DNA from 3 places in the Geobacillus sp. E263 genome. Region 1 is predicted to be linked to each of the others. Evidence: riboswitches for the same ligand, from Rfam matches in the RefSeq annotation. Region 1 holds a riboswitch; each other region holds the start of a gene.
What was found. Region 1 has a riboswitch for S-adenosylmethionine ahead of FNL97_RS15370 (phosphoadenylyl-sulfate reductase). Riboswitches for the same ligand answer to the same signal wherever they lie in the genome.
Positions count from the first base shown of each region.

Region 2: linked by a shared signal. The riboswitch ahead of mtnW (2,3-diketo-5-methylthiopentyl-1-phosphate enolase) and the one ahead of FNL97_RS15370 (phosphoadenylyl-sulfate reductase) in region 1 are both predicted to bind S-adenosylmethionine.
Region 3: linked by a shared signal. The riboswitch ahead of FNL97_RS02580 (methionine ABC transporter ATP-binding protein) and the one ahead of FNL97_RS15370 (phosphoadenylyl-sulfate reductase) in region 1 are both predicted to bind S-adenosylmethionine.

Region 1 is NZ_CP041632.1:2,982,987-2,989,186, reverse strand. It holds gene sat (sulfate adenylyltransferase) at 1-1,049, opposite strand, end outside; gene cysP (sulfate permease) at 1,103-2,176, opposite strand; gene FNL97_RS15370 (phosphoadenylyl-sulfate reductase) at 2,191-2,895, opposite strand; SAM riboswitch class I at 3,043-3,153, opposite strand; gene FNL97_RS15365 (PAS domain-containing sensor histidine kinase) at 3,306-5,051, opposite strand; gene FNL97_RS15360 (DUF1128 domain-containing protein) at 5,250-5,474, opposite strand; gene FNL97_RS15355 (low molecular weight protein-tyrosine-phosphatase) at 5,579-6,049, shown strand; gene FNL97_RS15350 (YtxH domain-containing protein) at 6,066-6,200, shown strand, end outside.
Region 2 is NZ_CP041632.1:2,526,630-2,532,829, reverse strand. It holds gene FNL97_RS13015 (carbon-nitrogen family hydrolase) at 106-909, opposite strand; gene FNL97_RS13010 (pyridoxal phosphate-dependent aminotransferase) at 1,007-2,179, shown strand; SAM riboswitch class I at 2,282-2,390, shown strand; gene mtnW (2,3-diketo-5-methylthiopentyl-1-phosphate enolase) at 2,462-3,703, shown strand; gene mtnX (2-hydroxy-3-keto-5-methylthiopentenyl-1-phosphate phosphatase) at 3,700-4,359, shown strand; gene FNL97_RS12995 (methylthioribulose 1-phosphate dehydratase) at 4,356-4,997, shown strand; gene mtnD (acireductone dioxygenase) at 5,021-5,563, shown strand; gene FNL97_RS12985 (ZIP family metal transporter) at 5,606-6,200, opposite strand, start outside.
Region 3 is NZ_CP041632.1:517,559-523,758, forward strand. It holds gene FNL97_RS02575 (O-acetylhomoserine aminocarboxypropyltransferase/cysteine synthase family protein) at 1-1,299, shown strand, start outside; SAM riboswitch class I at 1,429-1,537, shown strand; gene FNL97_RS02580 (methionine ABC transporter ATP-binding protein) at 1,633-2,661, shown strand; gene FNL97_RS02585 (methionine ABC transporter permease) at 2,651-3,319, shown strand; gene FNL97_RS02590 (MetQ/NlpA family ABC transporter substrate-binding protein) at 3,336-4,175, shown strand; gene sufC (Fe-S cluster assembly ATPase SufC) at 4,380-5,159, shown strand; gene sufD (Fe-S cluster assembly protein SufD) at 5,182-6,200, shown strand, end outside.

The DNA of each region.
Region 1 (6,200 bases):
TCCCGCACTTTTGTGCCGGATAATACAACATGGTATTTTGAATCATGCGGGCATGTTTTCGTCGACGCCATGCCTTCGCATTTCGTGCAATAAAAGCTATGTTCGAAAAACAGCGGCGTAATGCCCAGTTCTTCCGGTGTGAAATTTAAAAAGATTTTTTGCGCATCATACGTGCCATAGTAATTGCCGACGCCGGCATGGTCGCGGCCGACGATGAAGTGGGTGCAGCCGAAGTTTTTGCGCACCATCGCATGGAAAATCGCTTCACGCGGTCCGGCGTAGCGCATCGCTGCTTGGAACACTCCTAGAAAGACACGATTTTGCGGATAGTAGTTTTCCAACAATACTTGATAGCTTTCCATGCGGATGTCTGCTGGAATATCGTCCTCTTTTGTTTCACCGACAAGCGGGTTTAAAAAGAGACCGTCGACGATTTCGAGCGCGCATTTTTGGATGTATTCATGGGCGCGATGGACAGGGTTTCTCGTTTGAAAACCGACAACGGTTTTCCAGCCAAGCTCGGCAAAACGCTTACGTGTTTCGGCCGGATCGAAGTAGAATGGAGCGAAACGCCCTTTATCAGTGCGTTTTACTAATGTAATCGGGCCGCCTACATATACATTTGGCTTTTCAAATAGTTTCCGTACGCCTGGATGTTTGAGTTCATCCGTTTTATAAACGAGAAGTGCTTCTTTTGTTTTATCAGGTTGATAGATTTCTTGAATATCAATGACTCCATAGACTTCTCCGTTGTAAACGAGTTTGGCCGTTTCGCCGACGGAAAGCTCTTTTGCTTTTTCTTTTGTTACAGCAAGTGTAATGGGAATGCTCCATACGGTACCGTCGGTTAAGCGCATCGTTTCAACGACAGAGTCATAATCGTCTTTGGTCAAAAATCCAGTAAGCGGACTGTAAGCTCCCGTTCCGATCAGTTCTAAATCACTTAATTCGGCATTTGTCAGCTCAATTTCTTTTGTCAGTGCATCCAATGGGTAGTCAGGATTCCATCGATTGATTAATGTACCTCCGTGTGGAATGCTTAAGCTCATTGTTCATAACCCCCTGGAATTAGTATTTCATATAGGAAAACTATGATTTATGATTAAATGCCACCGCCGTTTTCATGCAACGATCGTTTTTCTTCCGTTATGGTTTTTTTCAGGCTAATGATGCCAAGGGTGGCAAGACAAACGCTGCAAATAGCTATGATCGTGTAAAGATCGCTATCAAGAAGCAGCTTGACAAGGCTGTAGGAAATGACTAGCGAAAAAATCGGCGATACGAACCAAACTTTTAAAAGCTGAATAACGATTCGTTTTTGCCAAATGTAAAAACCGTTTTTCGCCGTCCCGATGCCGATAATTGCTGATGTTGTAATTTGCGTTAATGGCACCGGCAGTCCGAAAATGGACGAAACAATGACAAGTATCGCTCCAGTGCCGGAGATAGCACTGCCTTCAAACGGAGAAAAGTTCGTAATTTTTTTCCCGTTTGTTTCTAAGACTCGTCTTCCCAGTAAAATCGCGCCAAGAGCAACAAACAGCCCGCCGAAAACAGTCGCGTATGAAACGGAAATCAAACCGGCACCGACAAGCGGTCCGACTGCGTTAGCAACGTTGTTCATTCCGGCGGAGAACGCTTCAAAAAAGCCAGTAATAATGAGAAGCGTCATAAACGTTTTTTGCCATGTGCCTTGTTCTAATTGTGGATATTTTTGCTTTAGCGTTAAAAACCACTTACCGATAAAAAACGTGAAAACAAAGGCAATAATCGGAATAATGATCCATATAGAAACAATAAACACCAATTGATGAAAGTATACTGCTTGATAAGCGATGCCGACGCCGACAACGGACCCGACTGTAATTTCACTTGTGGATAGCGGAATGCCCATGATGTTGGCAGCAAATAGTGAAATGGCCGCTGCTGTCAAAATGATGACGACAATTTGAATCGTCAATATAGATGATGGCACGATTCCTGATCCGATCGTTTTGACAACTTCGCCGCCGCCTAGACTGCCAAGAAAAACTCCTAACCCGCAAAGAAGAAGAGCTGTTGATTTACGTTGGATAGCGCCTGATCCGTAAGCAACTCCCATCGCAGCGGCAGCTCCGCTTGCTCCGATATTCATCGCAAAGAAGAAGGAAACAATAAAAGCAACTGCTAGGAGCATCATCATGCCTCTCCTTATGTGATGTGAAGCCCGCACTCTGTTTTCCCGTGACCGACCCATCTGCCGGAGCGTAAATCATTTGGATCGAGTGCAGGGGACGTACAAGGTTCACAACCAATGCTTGGATAGCCGCGATCGTGAAGTACATTGTACGGAAGATGATGTTTGTATACATAATTCCATACATCTTTCCATGTCCAATGAATAAGCGGGCATATTTTAATCGATTGGAATTTGTCATCTTTATTGATATATTCGACATGGCTGCGTGTTGGCGATTGTTCGCGGCGCAATCCGGAAATCCAAGCGGTTACCCCTGTTAATACTTCGCGCAGCGGAATGACTTTTCGCAATTCACAACATTTATTTGGGTTGTGTTTCCATAATTCATTCCCGAACTGTTGCGCTTGTTCTTCTAGTGATAAACTTGGTTTTTTCATCACGATGCGGAGGAAAGGATATTTTTCTTTTACTTTTTCGATCGTTTCATACGTTTCGCGAAAGTGGAGCCCTGTGTCAAGAAACACGATTTCCGCATCTCGTTTCACTTTCGAAATTAAGTCAATCAAAACAATCCCTTCAATTCCAAAGCTGCAGGCATAAACAACATCATCTTTATATTCGTCGTATGCCCAAGTAAGAACATCAAGCGCTCCTTTTGTTTCATTGTCGTGAGGGAATGAAGGTTTTTCTTGCTCCCATGTGTGATAAGTCAGCATATTGCTCCTCCTTTAAAAATCCTATAAAGTAAAGCGGATTAATCGGCTATATAGTTATAAAAATAAACGACTATTTTCTGTAATGGCGCTATGTCCAGTCATAAAAAACGCTCCCCATTTTGGAAAGAGCGAAAAGGTCGCACACTCACCCTATCTTCCAAAATGGCACCCATTTTGCTGGAATTAGCACCTTACTTTTTCATGAAGCAGGTTGCCGGAGTTCATCGGGCCAGTTCCCTCCCTCACTCTCGATAAGTTTGATGTAATTGATTAAAATTTTAACATAATTCACACAAAAGTCAATCCTAGTTTTTCGATAGGAATTAATTTTTTGCTGATATAACACAGTAGAGGAATAAAGAAATCAGGAAAGAAAAGGGCGGTTTGTTGTCCGACCTTTTCCATGCATGTCAACCGGATAATAGGGAATTATGCAAAACAGAGGATGCAGAAACGCGGATCGGCAATGTTACTTCGACGGTTGTTCCTTTATTCTCTTCACTCATAATCGACATCGTTCCACCGTGGTCTTCGATAATTTTTTTACTGATCATTATTCCGAGGCCAGTACCTTTTTCTTTTGTTGTAAAGAACGGTTTTCCTATTTTTTCTAGCTGTTCTTTTGGAATTCCGCAGCCTTCGTCGATAAAGCGGATAAGAACGGAATATTCATCCTTTTTTTGTGCCTCAATAAAAATATGTCCACCGCTTTTCATCGCTTCCATTGCATTTTTTAAGAAATTAATAAATACTTGCTTTAATCCGTTTTCGTCACATTCAATGAGAGGAAGAGATGGATCAATTTTTGTAATAATTTGGATGTTATGCAAAATACCTTGTGTTTCTAATAAAGTGGTGACATGTTGAAGCAAAACGCCAATATCACTTTTTGTAAATTTGGTTGCTTGTGGTTTTGCCAACACTAATAGTTCGCCTAAAATAAGTTCAATGCGCTGAATTTCTGATTCAATAATGTGAAGGTAAGGTTTTTTCACGTCAAGTTCGAATTGCAATAGTTGTATAAATCCTTTTATGGCTGTAAGCGGATTGCGAATTTCATGGGCGATCCCAGCCGCTAGCTGGCCGGCAACTGAGAGCTTTTCCGATGTTCGAATGAATTCTTCTGTTTTTTTCAGTTCGGTAATATCGGTGAATGTCAATACCGCATCAACGACGGCTCCATTTTCCAAAACAGGCGTTACCGTATAGGAAACGGGGAAATGGGTACCATCTTTTTTCCAAAAAATATCTTCACTAATATGATATGTTTTCCCATCTTGAATGGCGAGATCAATTGGGCATTCATCAATAGAGTAAGGAGTTCCATCTTTTTTCGTATGGTGAATGATATCATGCGATGCTTTTCCAATGGCTTCTTCCGCTTTATATCCCGTCATTCGTTCTGCAGCTGGATTCCAGAAAACGATATTTCCATGTTTATCAATCCCACAAACTCCTTCAGCAATAGAATTTAATATGAGTGTATGTTTATGATATAAGTTTTCCAGCTCTTTTCGGTAGCGATTGAGTTCCGTCATATTTTGGCCAATCACATAAATTCCTTTCAAGCGATTTCCATGAATTATTGGAATGGTTTTAAAATGCATGTCAATAATTTTTCCATTTTTATGCTTTACTTGTAAATCATATTCACAACTTTCTCCTTTTAATGTTCGTTCAAATTTTTTTTTTGCTTTTTCAATTTGGTCTGGGGCGATAAACTGAGTAAAATGTTTGCCAATATATTCGCGTGGTTTGTATCCAAGCATTTTTCTTACTTCAGGGTTGCCGGATATAAGTAGCCCATTTATGTCTAGCAGAAGAATCACATCAGGGTATTCGAAAAAAAGACATTTATGACATTGTTTATTTTCTTTTAATAAGCGGCTAATGATAAATGCGGACGCTGCCAAACAAAAGGCGCTGAGCACAGCAACGATGGAGCTGAACAAAAATCGAGTGAAAGAATCCGCCATATGGGGAAAATGTATTGACCAAACCACAAGGCTGATGATGCATATGATTGCTGCTGTAGAGAGCATGTAAATAGGAAATGTGTGGGCGAATAGTATTTTCAATAATATGTAAGAAACGATTACGGTAATGAAGAATAATAGAATGATAAATAACACGTAATGAATACCGCCAGAGATCATTTTTATTCTCCTCTCCCGCCTTAAAACATTAGAACTTAGACATAATTATACGAAAATAAAGATAATTTGAGTAGAACCAATAAAAAACGCTGCCCAAAGCGAAAAGGACAGCGATAGATGTTTCCGCCTTACATGGATACGTAAGTATGGTATTGTACATAATGAATCATTGAAAAGCGACGTTTCCTTCAGCATTTTTTACTTTTTGCGTAAGTTTCCTAACTCCTCGGCGATGGCCTGCATCTCGCTTGGGCTAAACGTATTTTTTCTCATCACCATTTCATAAATGTCTTTTAGCTCATCATACCATTCCTCGGAGAAGTGGGAAGGTTTAATCGCATCAAAATTTAATACTTTTAGCTTTTCTTTTATTTTTTCTACCATGTACGCTACGTTTTCTGCCGACTTTTTGGATAAATCCATTTTTTTGCTCCTTCCTTGTAAAGGTTACATGTATTTTAACATACAAGGGAATACATTGCGCTAATATTTTTGTATATAATGGGGTCGAAAGGAGATGTGAAACAATGGTAAAAGTATTATTTGTTTGCTTAGGGAATATTTGTCGCTCGCCGATGGCGGAAGCGATTTTTCGACATTTAGTAAAAGAGAGAGGATTGGAAGGAAAAATCATCGTTGATTCAGCGGGAACAGGGAATTGGCATGTCGGAGAACCGCCGCATGAAGGTACACAGACGATATTAAAGAAAAATAAGATCGATTTTTCAGGAATTTGCGCTCGGCAAATTTGTAAAGAAGATTTGCAGGAGTTTGATTATATTATTGCCATGGATGCGGAAAATGTTGGGAATCTGCGACGATTAGCCGGATACAATAAAACAGGATTTATCGGCCGGCTTCTTGATTTTGTTCCAAATAGCGAAATTGCTGATGTGCCAGATCCGTATTACACAGGAAACTTTTCAGAAGTATATGAGCTTATCCGAAAAGGGTGTGAACATTTATTAGAAGCAATTATAAAAGAGAAAAAACTTTAAAAAGGGGGAAAAATAAGTGAAGAAGAGAAATGTATGGAAAGGTGTGATGATCGGGGCAGCAGTAGGAGCCGCATTTTCCTTGCTGATCAAAAGGGAAGAAAAGCAAGACCGTCTTTCATTGCCGATAAAGCTGAAACAATGGCGCCAATCT
Region 2 (6,200 bases), 460 kb from region 1:
TGTCAGCATATTCACTTTTTTTTAATTTTCGTTATGTTGGCAATTTTGATGTTTTGTGCTTGATTCGAATCATACATGGTCATGAACCGATTTGTCAACACTTTTTTAAAAATTTTTTTCGGCAGCGATGTAATCGTCAGCGCGGCGATCCGCAAAAATCGGGATTTGTTTTCGCACTTCACTTACTTTTTTTAGATCGATTTGTGCCATTAACGTGCAAGGTTCTTCATTTGCTTCTGCAACGATTTCTCCCCATGGGTCAATTATCAGAGAATGGCCGGCAAAGACATTGTTTGGGTCGCTGCCAGCGCGGTTGCATGCGATGACGTAGCATTGATTTTCAATCGCGCGCGCCGCAAGCAGTGTACGCCAATGCGAAAGGCGAGGAAGCGGCCACTCGGCGACGACAAATAACACTTCCGCCCCTTGGACCATATGGATGCGAATCCATTCTGGGAAGCGGATGTCATAACAAATGACGCCTGCACATCGAGTGTTTTCTAATGTGAACAATCCCATTTCTTCCCCTGGCTGTAAGTAAAGATGTTCATCCATCAGCTGGAACAAATGGAGTTTGCTATATTCGCCAACGATGATGCCGTTTCGGTCGGCGATGTACATCGTATTGGTGACGCCGCGATCTGTTTTTCTGGCAATTGATCCAGCGACAATATTGACATGATGCGACTTGGCAAGTTTTTGAATGAACGCTTTTGTACGCATACCGCCCTCATCGGCAATCTCATCGAGTCTGGTTAAGTCATAGCCAGTCGTCCATAGTTCAGGAAGGACGATAATATCTGGGTGATTTTTTGAAATTTTTTCTATCTCTCTTTCAACGCGCCGTTCGTTTTCATTAGGATTGCCAAAAGCGATATCTAGCTGAAGACATGCGATTTTTATCGTCATGAACATTCACCTCGAAAAAATTTTACTTTACATTTTGATTTTTACGATATATGATTTTGCACTAGAATTTCAAGAAATTTTTGAGAAGGTGTTCATGATGAAACAGTTTCCTCCATCCGAGTTATTGCAGAGCCTTCCAAAACAGTTTTTTGCTTCGCTTGTCGATAAAGTCGCAAAAAAAATGGCGGAGGGGCATGACATCATCAATTTAGGGCAAGGAAACCCCGACCAGCCGACGCCGCCGCATATCGTTGAGGCGATGCAAAAAGCGGTGGCGAACCCGAAATATCACAAATATTCGCCATTTCAAGGATATTCCTTTTTGAAACGCGCCGTTGCTGCGTTTTATGAACGCGAATACGGCGTTGCCATTGATCCGGAAAAAGAAGTGGCGATTTTGTTTGGCGGAAAGGCAGGGCTTGTAGAGATTCCGCAATGTTTAGCCAATCCAGGCGATATTGTGCTCGTGCCTGACCCGGGATATCCGGATTATTGGTCGGGGATTGCGCTGGCCCGTGCGAAAATGGTGATGATGCCATTGCGTGCGGAAAATCAGTTTTTGCCTGATTATGCTGAAATTCCTGAACATATCGCAGAAAAAGCAAAAATCATGTTTTTAAACTATCCGAATAACCCGACTGGGGCGATCGCTTCTAAGGAGTTCTTTGAAGAAACAGTGTCGTTTGCTGCAAAACACGGAATTTGCGTCGTTCATGATTTTGCTTACGGTGCGATTGGCTTTGACGGAAAAAAACCGGTCAGCTTTCTCCAAGCAGAGGGGGCAAAAGAAATTGGCGTTGAAATTTATACATTCTCCAAAACATATAATATGGCGGGCTGGCGCGTGGCGTTTGCCGTTGGAAATGAGAGTGTGATCGCGGCGATTAACTTGCTGCAAGACCATTTATATGTGAGTTTGTTTGGCGCCATTCAAGAAGCGGCGGCAACCGCATTGCTTTCTTCGCAGCGCTGCGTGGAAGAGCTTGTCGCACTGTATGAATCGCGGCGCAATACGCTTATTGACGCGTTGCGGCAAATTGGCTGGGATGTTGCCGCTCCAAAAGGTTCATTTTTTGCGTGGCTTCCGGTGCCGAACGGATGGACATCGGAGCGTTTTTCTGACTATTTGCTGGAAAAAGCGCATGTCGTTGTCGCGCCGGGAATTGGATTCGGCAAGCATGGCGAAGGCTATGTGCGCGTCGGATTATTAACAAGCGAATCCCGCCTGCAAGAAGCGGCGGAACGGATTGCGAAGCTTGGTCTTTTCTAAAATGGGTTAAAAAATGATTGACAGAGCGAAAAAATACTGTCATAATTCAAATTAAATTTGCGAGCGAGAATAGTTTGAAAAGTGAATACGATATTGCAAGCATTCTTATCAAGAGCAGGCGGAGGGACAAGCCCAATGAAGCCCGGCAACCGGCTTAACGATGGTTAAGCACGGTGCTAATTCTTGCAGCGGAAACGCTGAGAGATAAGAAGAGCGTGAATAAATAAAGCCTCTTCTTATGAAGAGGTTTTTTTGATGGATGAACAGAAAAGAGGGATGATCATGAGTCAAGTAATTGCCACATATCTTATTCACGATGAAAAAGATTTAGAGAAAAAGGCGGAAGGAATCGCGCTTGGGCTGACCGTTGGTTCGTGGACGGATTTGCCGCTTCTTGAGCAGGAACAATTGCGCAAGCATAAAGGAGTAGTTGTAAGCGTGCAAGAACTCGAGGAGAGCGAACGCGTCAACCGTTACTTTGGAAAACGATTGAAGCGTGGAATCGTTCGCATTGCGTACCCGAGCTTAAACTTTAGCGCGGATATTCCGGCGCTTTTAACGACGGTGTTTGGCAAATTGTCGCTGGATGGAGAAGTGAGATTGCTAGATTTAACGTTTTCCGACGAATGGAAAAGAAAGTTTCCTGGCCCGCGTTTTGGCATTGACGGAATCCGTAAAAAATTGGATGTATATGACCGTCCGCTTCTGATGAGCATTTTTAAAGGGGTTATCGGCCGCGATTTAGCTTACTTATCCGAGCAGCTGAAACAACAAGCGCTCGGCGGGGTCGATCTGGTGAAAGACGATGAAATTTTGTTTGAAAACGAATTAACGCCGTTTGAAAAGCGAATTACGGCTGGAAAAGCGGTGTTAAACGAAGTGTACGAAAAGACAGGAAAACGGACGTTATATGCGGTGAACTTGACTGGAAAAACGTTCGAATTGAAGGAGAAAGCAAAACGCGCAGTCGAATTAGGAGCTGATGTATTGTTATTTAACGTATTTGCGTACGGTTTGGATGTGCTCCAAGGGTTGCGAGAAGATGATGAGATCACCATTCCGATCATGGCTCATCCGGCATTCAGTGGGGCGCTTACTCCATCGGAGTTTTACGGAATAAAAGCATCCTTGCTGCTTGGCAAATTGCTTCGCCTTGTTGGGGCGGATTTTGTGCTTTTTCCATCGCCATACGGAAGCGTTGCCCTTGATAAAGAAGAGGCGCTTGGCATTGCCGAGGAGTTAACGAATGATAAGGAGCCGTTTAAACGGTCGTTCCCAGTTCCGTCAGCTGGCATTCATCCAGGGCTTGTGCCATTATTGTTCCGCGATTTTGGCATAGATAGCATCGTCAATGCAGGCGGCGGCATACACGGACATCCAGACGGAGCGACAGGCGGCGGCAGAGCATTTCGCGCTGCGATCGATGCGGCTCTTGCCGGAAAATCGCTTCATGAAGCAGCGCGCGAAAATGAGGCATTGCGAAAGGCGATTGACTTATGGGGCGCAGTAGAGGTGACATCATGACAAAACCAATCATCTTTTGTGATTTTGATGGGACGATTACAGACAATGACAACATTATCGCGATTATGAAACGGTTTGCGCCGCCGGAGTGGGAAACGTTAAAAGACGATATATTATCACAGCGCATCTCGGTGCAAGAAGGGGTTGGCGCGATGTTTTCCCTTCTTCCATCGGGTTGGAAAGAAGAGATTGTCGATTTCATTTTACAAAATGCCCGCATCCGTGACGGGTTTCGCGAATTTGTCGCGTTTACGAAGGAACGTGATATTTCGCTATATGTCATAAGCGGCGGCATCGACTTTTTTGTCTATCCGCTTTTAGAAGGGCTCATCGAAAAAGACCGCATCTTTTGCAATGGCTCTGATTTCAGCGGAGAGACAATTCGCATTACATGGCCGCATTCATGTGATGAACAGTGTCAAAACGGCTGCGGCTGCTGCAAGCCGTCGCTGCTGCGAAAATTGACAAAGCCAGATGCCTTTCATATCGTCATCGGCGATTCGATCACTGATTTAGCAGTGGCAAAGCTGGCGGATCATGTTATCGCCCGTGACTTTTTGCTGCAAAAATGCCAAGAACTAGATATTCCGCATACGCCGTTTACAACGTTTTTCGATGTCATTCATTTTCTGGAGACGATGGAGGTGAAGTCATGAGTTTGCTCCTAAAGAGATGGAAAGAGCTTGCCGAGGTAAAAGCAGAATTGGCGGCGCGCGATTGGTTTTTCGCCACAAGCGGAAACTTGTCGATCAAGGTAACCGATGACCCGCTCACTTTTTTAGTCACGGCAAGCGGCAAAGACAAACGCAAGCAGACAGACGAAGATTTTTTGCTTGTCGACGCTTCCGGAAATCCAGTGGAGAATACGAATTTAAAGCCGTCTGCCGAAACGCTTTTGCATGTGGAAATTTACAAGAAAACGAACGCGGGCTGCAGCCTCCACGTCCATACGATCGACAATAATGTTATCTCCGAATTGTACGGAGATGAGGGAGAAGTTGCGTTTTCCGGCCAGGAAATTATTAAAGCGTTTGGGATTTGGGAAGAAGATGCGGTCATCCGCATTCCGATTATTCCGAATTACGCGCATATTCCAACGCTTGCGAAGGAATTTGCCAAGCATGTAAACGGCGACGCCGGCGCGGTATTGATCCGCAACCATGGCATCACCGTCTGGGGGCGGGATGCGTTTGAGGCGAAGAAGTTTTTAGAAGCATGGGAGTTTTTATTCAGCTGGCACGTCAAGTGGCTGCTTCTAAAGCAGGCCGCCGTGCTGCCGGTTGTTAAACCATAAAATTGATAAAGGGGGAAATTCCAATGGCAGTAATCAAAGTGAGAAAAACGGGAGAAGTGATTGAAGGGGAAGAAAATGTCCGCAGCTTTTTAAACAAACAAGGCGTGTTGTACGAGCATTGGGACATTAACAAACTGCCGGAACATTTGCGCGACAAATATGTATTGACCGACGAAGAAAAAGAGGAAATTTTGGCAACGTTTAAAGAAGAAATTGAAGATTTGGCGGCGAGAAGAGGCTACAAAACTTGGGATATCGTCGCTTTATCGGATGCGACGCCGAATTTGGATGAACTGTTGAAAAAATTTGAACAAGTGCACATTCATACGGAAGACGAGGTGCGCGCTATTACTGCTGGCCATGGCATTTTTATCATCAAAGGGGACAGCGAAACAGGCTATTTTGATGTCGAACTTGAAGCGGGCGATGTCATTTCCGTGCCGGAAGGAAACCCGCATTATTTCACCTTAATGGATGACCGCCAAGTCGTCGCCGTCCGCCTGTTTATCGATCCGTCCGGCTGGGTCGCCCATCCGTACGAAGAAAAAGAAGAAGTAGGCCAGTAATGGCGGTAACCCCCTGTCTCCTTCGGGCAGGGGGTGTTTTTATTAAAACGATTCTACTAAAAAAATCATAAATAATATGCCAATGATAAACGAATAGGTAGATGTCCGCTCATTTCCATCCCCATGGCTTTCCGGAATGAGTTCTTTATAAATAATAAACAACATTGCACCTGCGGCGAATGCAAGGCCATACGGGACGAGCTCGCGAAAAAAGGATGTTAAATAAAATCCGAGAAGTGATGTCACGATTTCAACCGCTCCTGTAAGTGTAGCGATGATAAATGCCTTCCATCTTCCAATCTGTTGATGAATTAAAAAAAGCGCGACTAAAAATCCTTCCGGAGCGTTTTGTAATCCAATGGCTAGCGCGATTAAATTACCTGTTTCCGATACGTTCGAAGCATAGCTGACCCCGACCGACAATCCTTCTGGAATGTTATGTAACGTAATGGCTGCAATAATGAGCATCGCTTTTTCATCAAACTGAATTCCTTTTTTTGTATGTTCTAAATCAATATGCGGAACCGTCATTTCCAAAATGGTTAAAATAAGGACTCCAAAAAATAACCCGATTGTTAAAGTGAAAAAACTGCCTGCCTGTAATGCTTCAGGAATTAAACTCATCATGGAAGCCGCC
Region 3 (6,200 bases), 1.0 Mb from region 1:
CAATACCGTTTCGAAACAGTAGCCATTCATGGCGGATTAAAGCCTGATCCTGCCACTGGAGCGCGTGCGGTTCCTATTTATCAATCGAACGCCTATTTATTTGCCAATACGGATCATGCCGCGAACCTTTTTGGTCTAAAAGAAGAAGGATATATTTATACACGCATCCACAATCCGACGGTTACCGTATTGGAAGAAAGGGTGGCACAGCTGGAAGGTGGAGTGGGCAGTCTTGCTCTCGCTAGCGGAATGGCCGCCATTACACTGGCCATTTTGAATATCGCCGGAGCTGGGGATGAAATTGTATCGGCATCTACGTTATATGGCGGTACATATAATTTGTTCGTCAATACATTGCCGAAATACGGAATTAAAACCCACTTTGTCGATCCGTCTAATCCGGAAAATTTCCGAGCAGCGATTACACCAAAAACGAAAGCAATTTTCGCCGAAACGATTGGCAACCCTAGTTTGCACATATTAGATATTGAGGCGGTGGCGCAAATCGCTCGTGAAGCGGGAATTCCGCTCATTATCGACAACACATTCGCCACTCCTTATTTGTGCAGACCAATTGAACATGGGGCGAATATCGTGATCCATTCCGCCACAAAATGGCTTGTTGGGAATGGGACGACCTTAGGCGGCATCATTGTTGATGGTGGTAATTTTGACTGGAATTCGCCGAAGTTTCCAGGATTTATTACTCCTGATCCAAGCTATCACAACCTTGTGTATGCTGAGGCGTTTGGACCTGCTGCATACATTGTCAAAGCTCGCGTGCAGCTGCTTCGCGATTTAGGTCCAGCGATTAGCCCATTTAATGCCTTTCAAATTCAGCTTGGTCTTGAAACATTGCATGTACGTATGAAAGAACATATTGCGAATACAAGAAAAATCGTCGAGTATTTAGATCGTCATCCAGCAATAGAGTGGGTGCTTTATCCAGAACATGGCAGTCATCCAGCAAAAGAACTAGCGAAAAAATATTTGCCAAAAGGAGCGGGTTCCATCGTTGTATTTGGCGTAAAAGGCGGCAGAGAGGCAGGAGCGAAATTGATCAACAGTGTAAAATTATGGTCGCATGTTGCCAACGTTGGCGACGCGAAAAGTTTAATTATCCATCCTGCAAGCACCACACATCAACAGCTAAACGAAGAAGAACTAAAATCATCTGGAGTGACAGAAGATTTAGTTCGTCTATCTGTCGGCATCGAAAATATCGATGACTTAATCGAAGATTTAGAACAGGCAATTGCGGCTGCTACCGGAATTACATCTGATGTTTCCGTCTCATAATCACAAGAAATGATAATCATGCCATTTTCCATAATGATATAACATTTCTATTGACACTATTCGACATATAGTGATAAAATCACATTCGTAATTATTGAGAGATTTTAATTGAATAAAGTGTTTTTTGTGCTCTTATCAAGAGAGGTGGAGGGATGTGCCCAATGAAGCCCGGCAACCGTCAGCGTACTCGCTGAAATGGTGCCAATTCACACAAAGCGTCTGCTTTGAGAGATAAGAGACAGAACGGTAATCATTGCCTTTCTGTTCTCTTGAGCAGAAAGGCTTTCTTTTTGCGGCGAGCCGTCTTTTACATGAGGGAAGGTGGAAATGTGCATGATTACATTAGAAAACGTGACAAAAATATATGAAGCGGCCAATGGATCTGTAACAGCAGTGGATAATGTCTCTTTGCAAATTAAAGAAGGCGAAATTTTCGGAATCATCGGATATAGCGGGGCGGGAAAAAGTTCATTAATCCGTCTCCTTAACGGATTGGAAAAACCGACCAAAGGGAAAGTCATTGTCGCTGGACGGGATATTGCTAATATTAAAGGAAAGGAATTGCGAAAGGCCCGTCAGGAAATCGGAATGATTTTTCAGCATTTTAATTTATTATGGTCAAGAACGGTTCGCGAAAACATTGCGTTTCCATTAGAAATTGCCGGTGTACCGAAAGAACAGCGGAAAAAACGAGTAGACGAGTTGATTCAGCTTGTAGGTTTGCAAGGAAGAGAAAACGCCTATCCGTCACAGCTTAGCGGCGGGCAAAAGCAGCGCGTCGGCATCGCGCGCGCTTTGGCGAACAATCCAAAAGTGTTATTGTGCGATGAGGCGACATCCGCGCTAGACCCGCAGACAACCGACTCCATTTTGGAACTTTTGGTGGATATTAATAAGCGTTTAGGATTGACAATTGTATTAATTACCCATGAAATGCACGTGATTCGTAAAATTTGCAACCGCGTTGCAGTGATGGAAAACGGAAAAATTGTCGAACAAGGAGAAGTGCTGCAAGTGTTCCGGCAGCCAAAGCAGGAGATTACGAAACGATTTGTACAGCAGGTCATCGAACCGGAGGAAACGAAAGAAACGATTGCGCATTTACTCGATAAATATCCAAAAGGAACGGTTTTTCAATTGACGTTTGTTGGAGAGGTTACGGAACAGCCGCTGATTGCTAACGTTGTTCGCCAATTTCAAGTTGATGCGAATATTCTTCAAGGAAAAATTTCGCAAACTCATCAAGGCGCTTACGGTGTGCTGTTTGTTCATATGGATGGAGAGAAAGAGGAAGTTGCCCGCGCGATCGATTATATTCGAAAGCAGCAAGTAGCGGTGGAGGTGATTACGGATGCTCGCTAACCTCTTACCAAATGTAGAGTGGGATATGATTTGGGCAGCGACCGTTGAAACGCTTTATATGACAGGAATTTCTGTCGTTGCAACATTTATATTAGGAACGATTCTTGGACTGCTTTTATTTTTAACGTCAAAGGGAAACTTATGGGAAAACAGCTTGGCGAATATGATCATCGCCGCTATCGTTAACATTTTTCGTTCCATCCCATTTATCATATTAATTATTTTGTTAATCCCGTTTACGAAATTCGTTGTCGGAACGATTCTTGGCGCAAATGCGGCATTGCCAGCACTCATTATTGGAGCGGCGCCATTTTACGCGAGAATGGTGGAAATTGCGCTTCGCGAAATTGATAAAGGTGTCATCGAAGCGGCCAAAGCGATGGGAGCGACAACGGCCACGATTATTTGGAAAGTGCTTCTTCCAGAGTCATTGCCTGCTCTTGTATCTGGAATTACCGTCACTGCAATTGCTTTAGTTGGATATACAGCGATGGCAGGGGTCGTTGGCGCCGGCGGCCTTGGCAACTTAGCGTATCTTGAAGGATTTCAGCGCAATCATAACGATGTGACATTTGTCGCAACCGTGCTTGTATTAGTAATTGTGTTTGTGATTCAGTTTATCGGTGACTTTGTCACTTCCAAAATAGATAAACGATAAAAGGGGGAAGATCAATATGAAAAAATGGATTAGTGCATTATTTGCCATCGTTCTTGTGTTGGCTTTGGCAGCATGCGGAGGCAATAACAACGCTGATGGTGGCAAAAAAGAAGGGAAATTAACAAAATTAGTGGTTGGAGCTTCCAATGTCCCGCATGCAGAAATTTTAGAAAAAGCACAACCGATTTTAAAAGAAAAAGGCATTGACTTAAAAATTGTTAAATTCCAAGATTATGTTTTACCAAACAAAGCGTTAGCAGATAAAGAAATTGATGCCAATTATTTCCAACATATTCCATATTTAGAAGCACAGAAAAAAGAACATGGATATGACTTTGTCAACGCTGGCGGCATTCATATTGAGCCAATCGGTCTTTACTCGAAAAAATATAAAAGCCTCGAAGAATTGCCAGACGGTGCGACGATCATCATGAGCAACTCGGTTGCAGACCATGGTCGCATTTTATCGATGCTGCAAGAAAAAGGGTTAATTAAATTAAAAGAAGGTATCGATAAAACAAAAGCTACGGTCAAAGACATTGTGGAAAATCCAAAACATTTAAAATTTGAAGCAGATGTGGAAGCAGGATTGCTGCCGCAAATTTATAAAAACGGCGAAGGCGATGCTGTGCTCATCAACGCCAACTATGCGCTTGACGCGGGATTAGATCCTGCGAAAGATCCAATTGCTGTTGAGTCGCCGAAAGATAACCCATATGTCAATATTATCGCTGTACGCAAAGGCGATGAAAACCGCAAAGAAATTAAAACGCTTGTCGAAGTGTTACAGTCGAAAGAAATTCAAGACTTTATTAAAGAAAAATATAAAGGTGCTGTCATTCCAGCAGCGCAATAAAATAACGGAAGCGGTCCGCTTCCGTTATTTTTATAAAACAATCTTGATCAAAATATTTTTCACTATGAACATAGTGATATTCTCTTCAAAAGGTTGCTAATACTTTTCATTTGTTATAAGATTGTAATGAGAATAAAATGAGAATGGAAAGACAAGCAAGTCAATGATATACACAATTTTTAGTGAAAATTGGAGGTATTCTTCATGGCAGTGTTAACAATTAAAGATCTTCACGTATCCGTTGAAGGAAAAGAAATTTTAAAAGGTGTGAATTTAGAAGTAAAAGGCGGAGAAATTCACGCGATTATGGGTCCGAACGGAACGGGAAAATCAACGTTATCGTCGGCGATTATGGGACATCCAAAATATGAAGTAACAAAAGGAAGCATTACATTAGACGGGCAAAACGTGTTGGAGATGGAAGTGGATGAACGTGCACGCGCCGGTTTGTTTTTGGCGATGCAGTATCCAAGCGAAATCAGCGGGGTAACGAACGCCGATTTCCTTCGCGCCGCTATCAATGCCCGGCTTGGCGAAGGCAATGAAATCTCGCTAATGAAATTTATCCGCAAGCTGGATGAAAAAATGGCGTTTCTAGAAATGAACCCAGATATGGCGCATCGCTATCTAAATGAAGGATTCTCCGGCGGAGAGAAAAAACGCAACGAAATTCTTCAATTAATGATGCTTGAACCGAAAATCGCGATTTTGGACGAGATCGACTCCGGTCTTGATATTGATGCATTAAAAATTGTTTCAAAAGGAATTAATGAAATGCGCAGCAGCGAATTCGGCTGTTTGATCATTACGCACTATCAGCGTTTACTAAACTACATCACACCGGATTATGTGCATGTCATGATGCAAGGGCGTATCGTAAAATCCGGTGGTCCGGAGTTGGCACAACGTCTTGAAGCGGAAGGATACGATTGGATTAAAAAAGAACTTGGCATTGAAGATGAAACGGTTGAGCAAGAAGCGTAAGCGTTAGGAGGAGTATTATATTATGACGACAGGAACAAAAATACCATTCGACCAACAATATGTGCGCTCATTTTCCAGCGGACGCGGCGAACCGGACTGGCTTTTACAGCTTCGCTTACAAGCTCTTGCTAAAGCAGAAGAGTTGCCGCTGCCAAAGCCGGATAAAACAAAAATTGACAAATGGAATTTCACACAATTTGCTAATCATGTAGTGGAAAGCGCGCCGTTTGCTTCATTAGATGAATTGCCTGAAGCAGTAAAGGCGCTTATTGAAGCAGGAGAGGGAACGAAAAACTTATATGTCCAACGCGACCATACACCAGCATATTTATCTCTATCGGATGAGTTGAAAGCAAAAGGCGTCATTTTCACTGATATTTTCACAGCAGCACGTGAGCATGGGGATTTGTTGCAAAAATATTTGATGAAAGATGGCGTGAAAATTGACGAGCATCGTTTAACGGCGTTGCATGCTGCGCTACTTAACGGCGGTGTGTTCGTATATGTGCCGAAAAATGTTGTAGTGGATGTTCCGCTTCAAGCTGTTTATATTCAAGAAAATGATGATATCGCATTATTTAATCATGTCATCGTTGTAGCGGAAGATAATAGCCGGGTTGTTTATGTAGAAAACTATATTTCCGCAAAAGGAACTAGCAAAGCAGTTGTCAATATTGTCGCCGAAGTGTTTGCCAACACGAACGCTCGTGTGTTTTTTGCTGCGGTGGATAACTTGGCAAAAGGTATTACAACCTATGTAAACCGCCGCGGTATCGCTGCCCGTGATGGCCGCATTGAGTGGGCGCTCGGTTTAATGAACGATGGAGATACAGTTTCTGAAAACATTACCCGCTTAATGGGCGACGGTTCTTTCGGCGATACGAAAACGGTCGTTGTCGGTCGAGGAGAGCAAGTACAAAACTTTACGACAAGCGTTGTCCATTATGGTAAACATACAGAAGGCTACATTTTAAAACACGGTGTTGTGAGAGATAGCGCGACTTCGATTTTTAACGGAATTGGAAAAATTGAACATGGCGC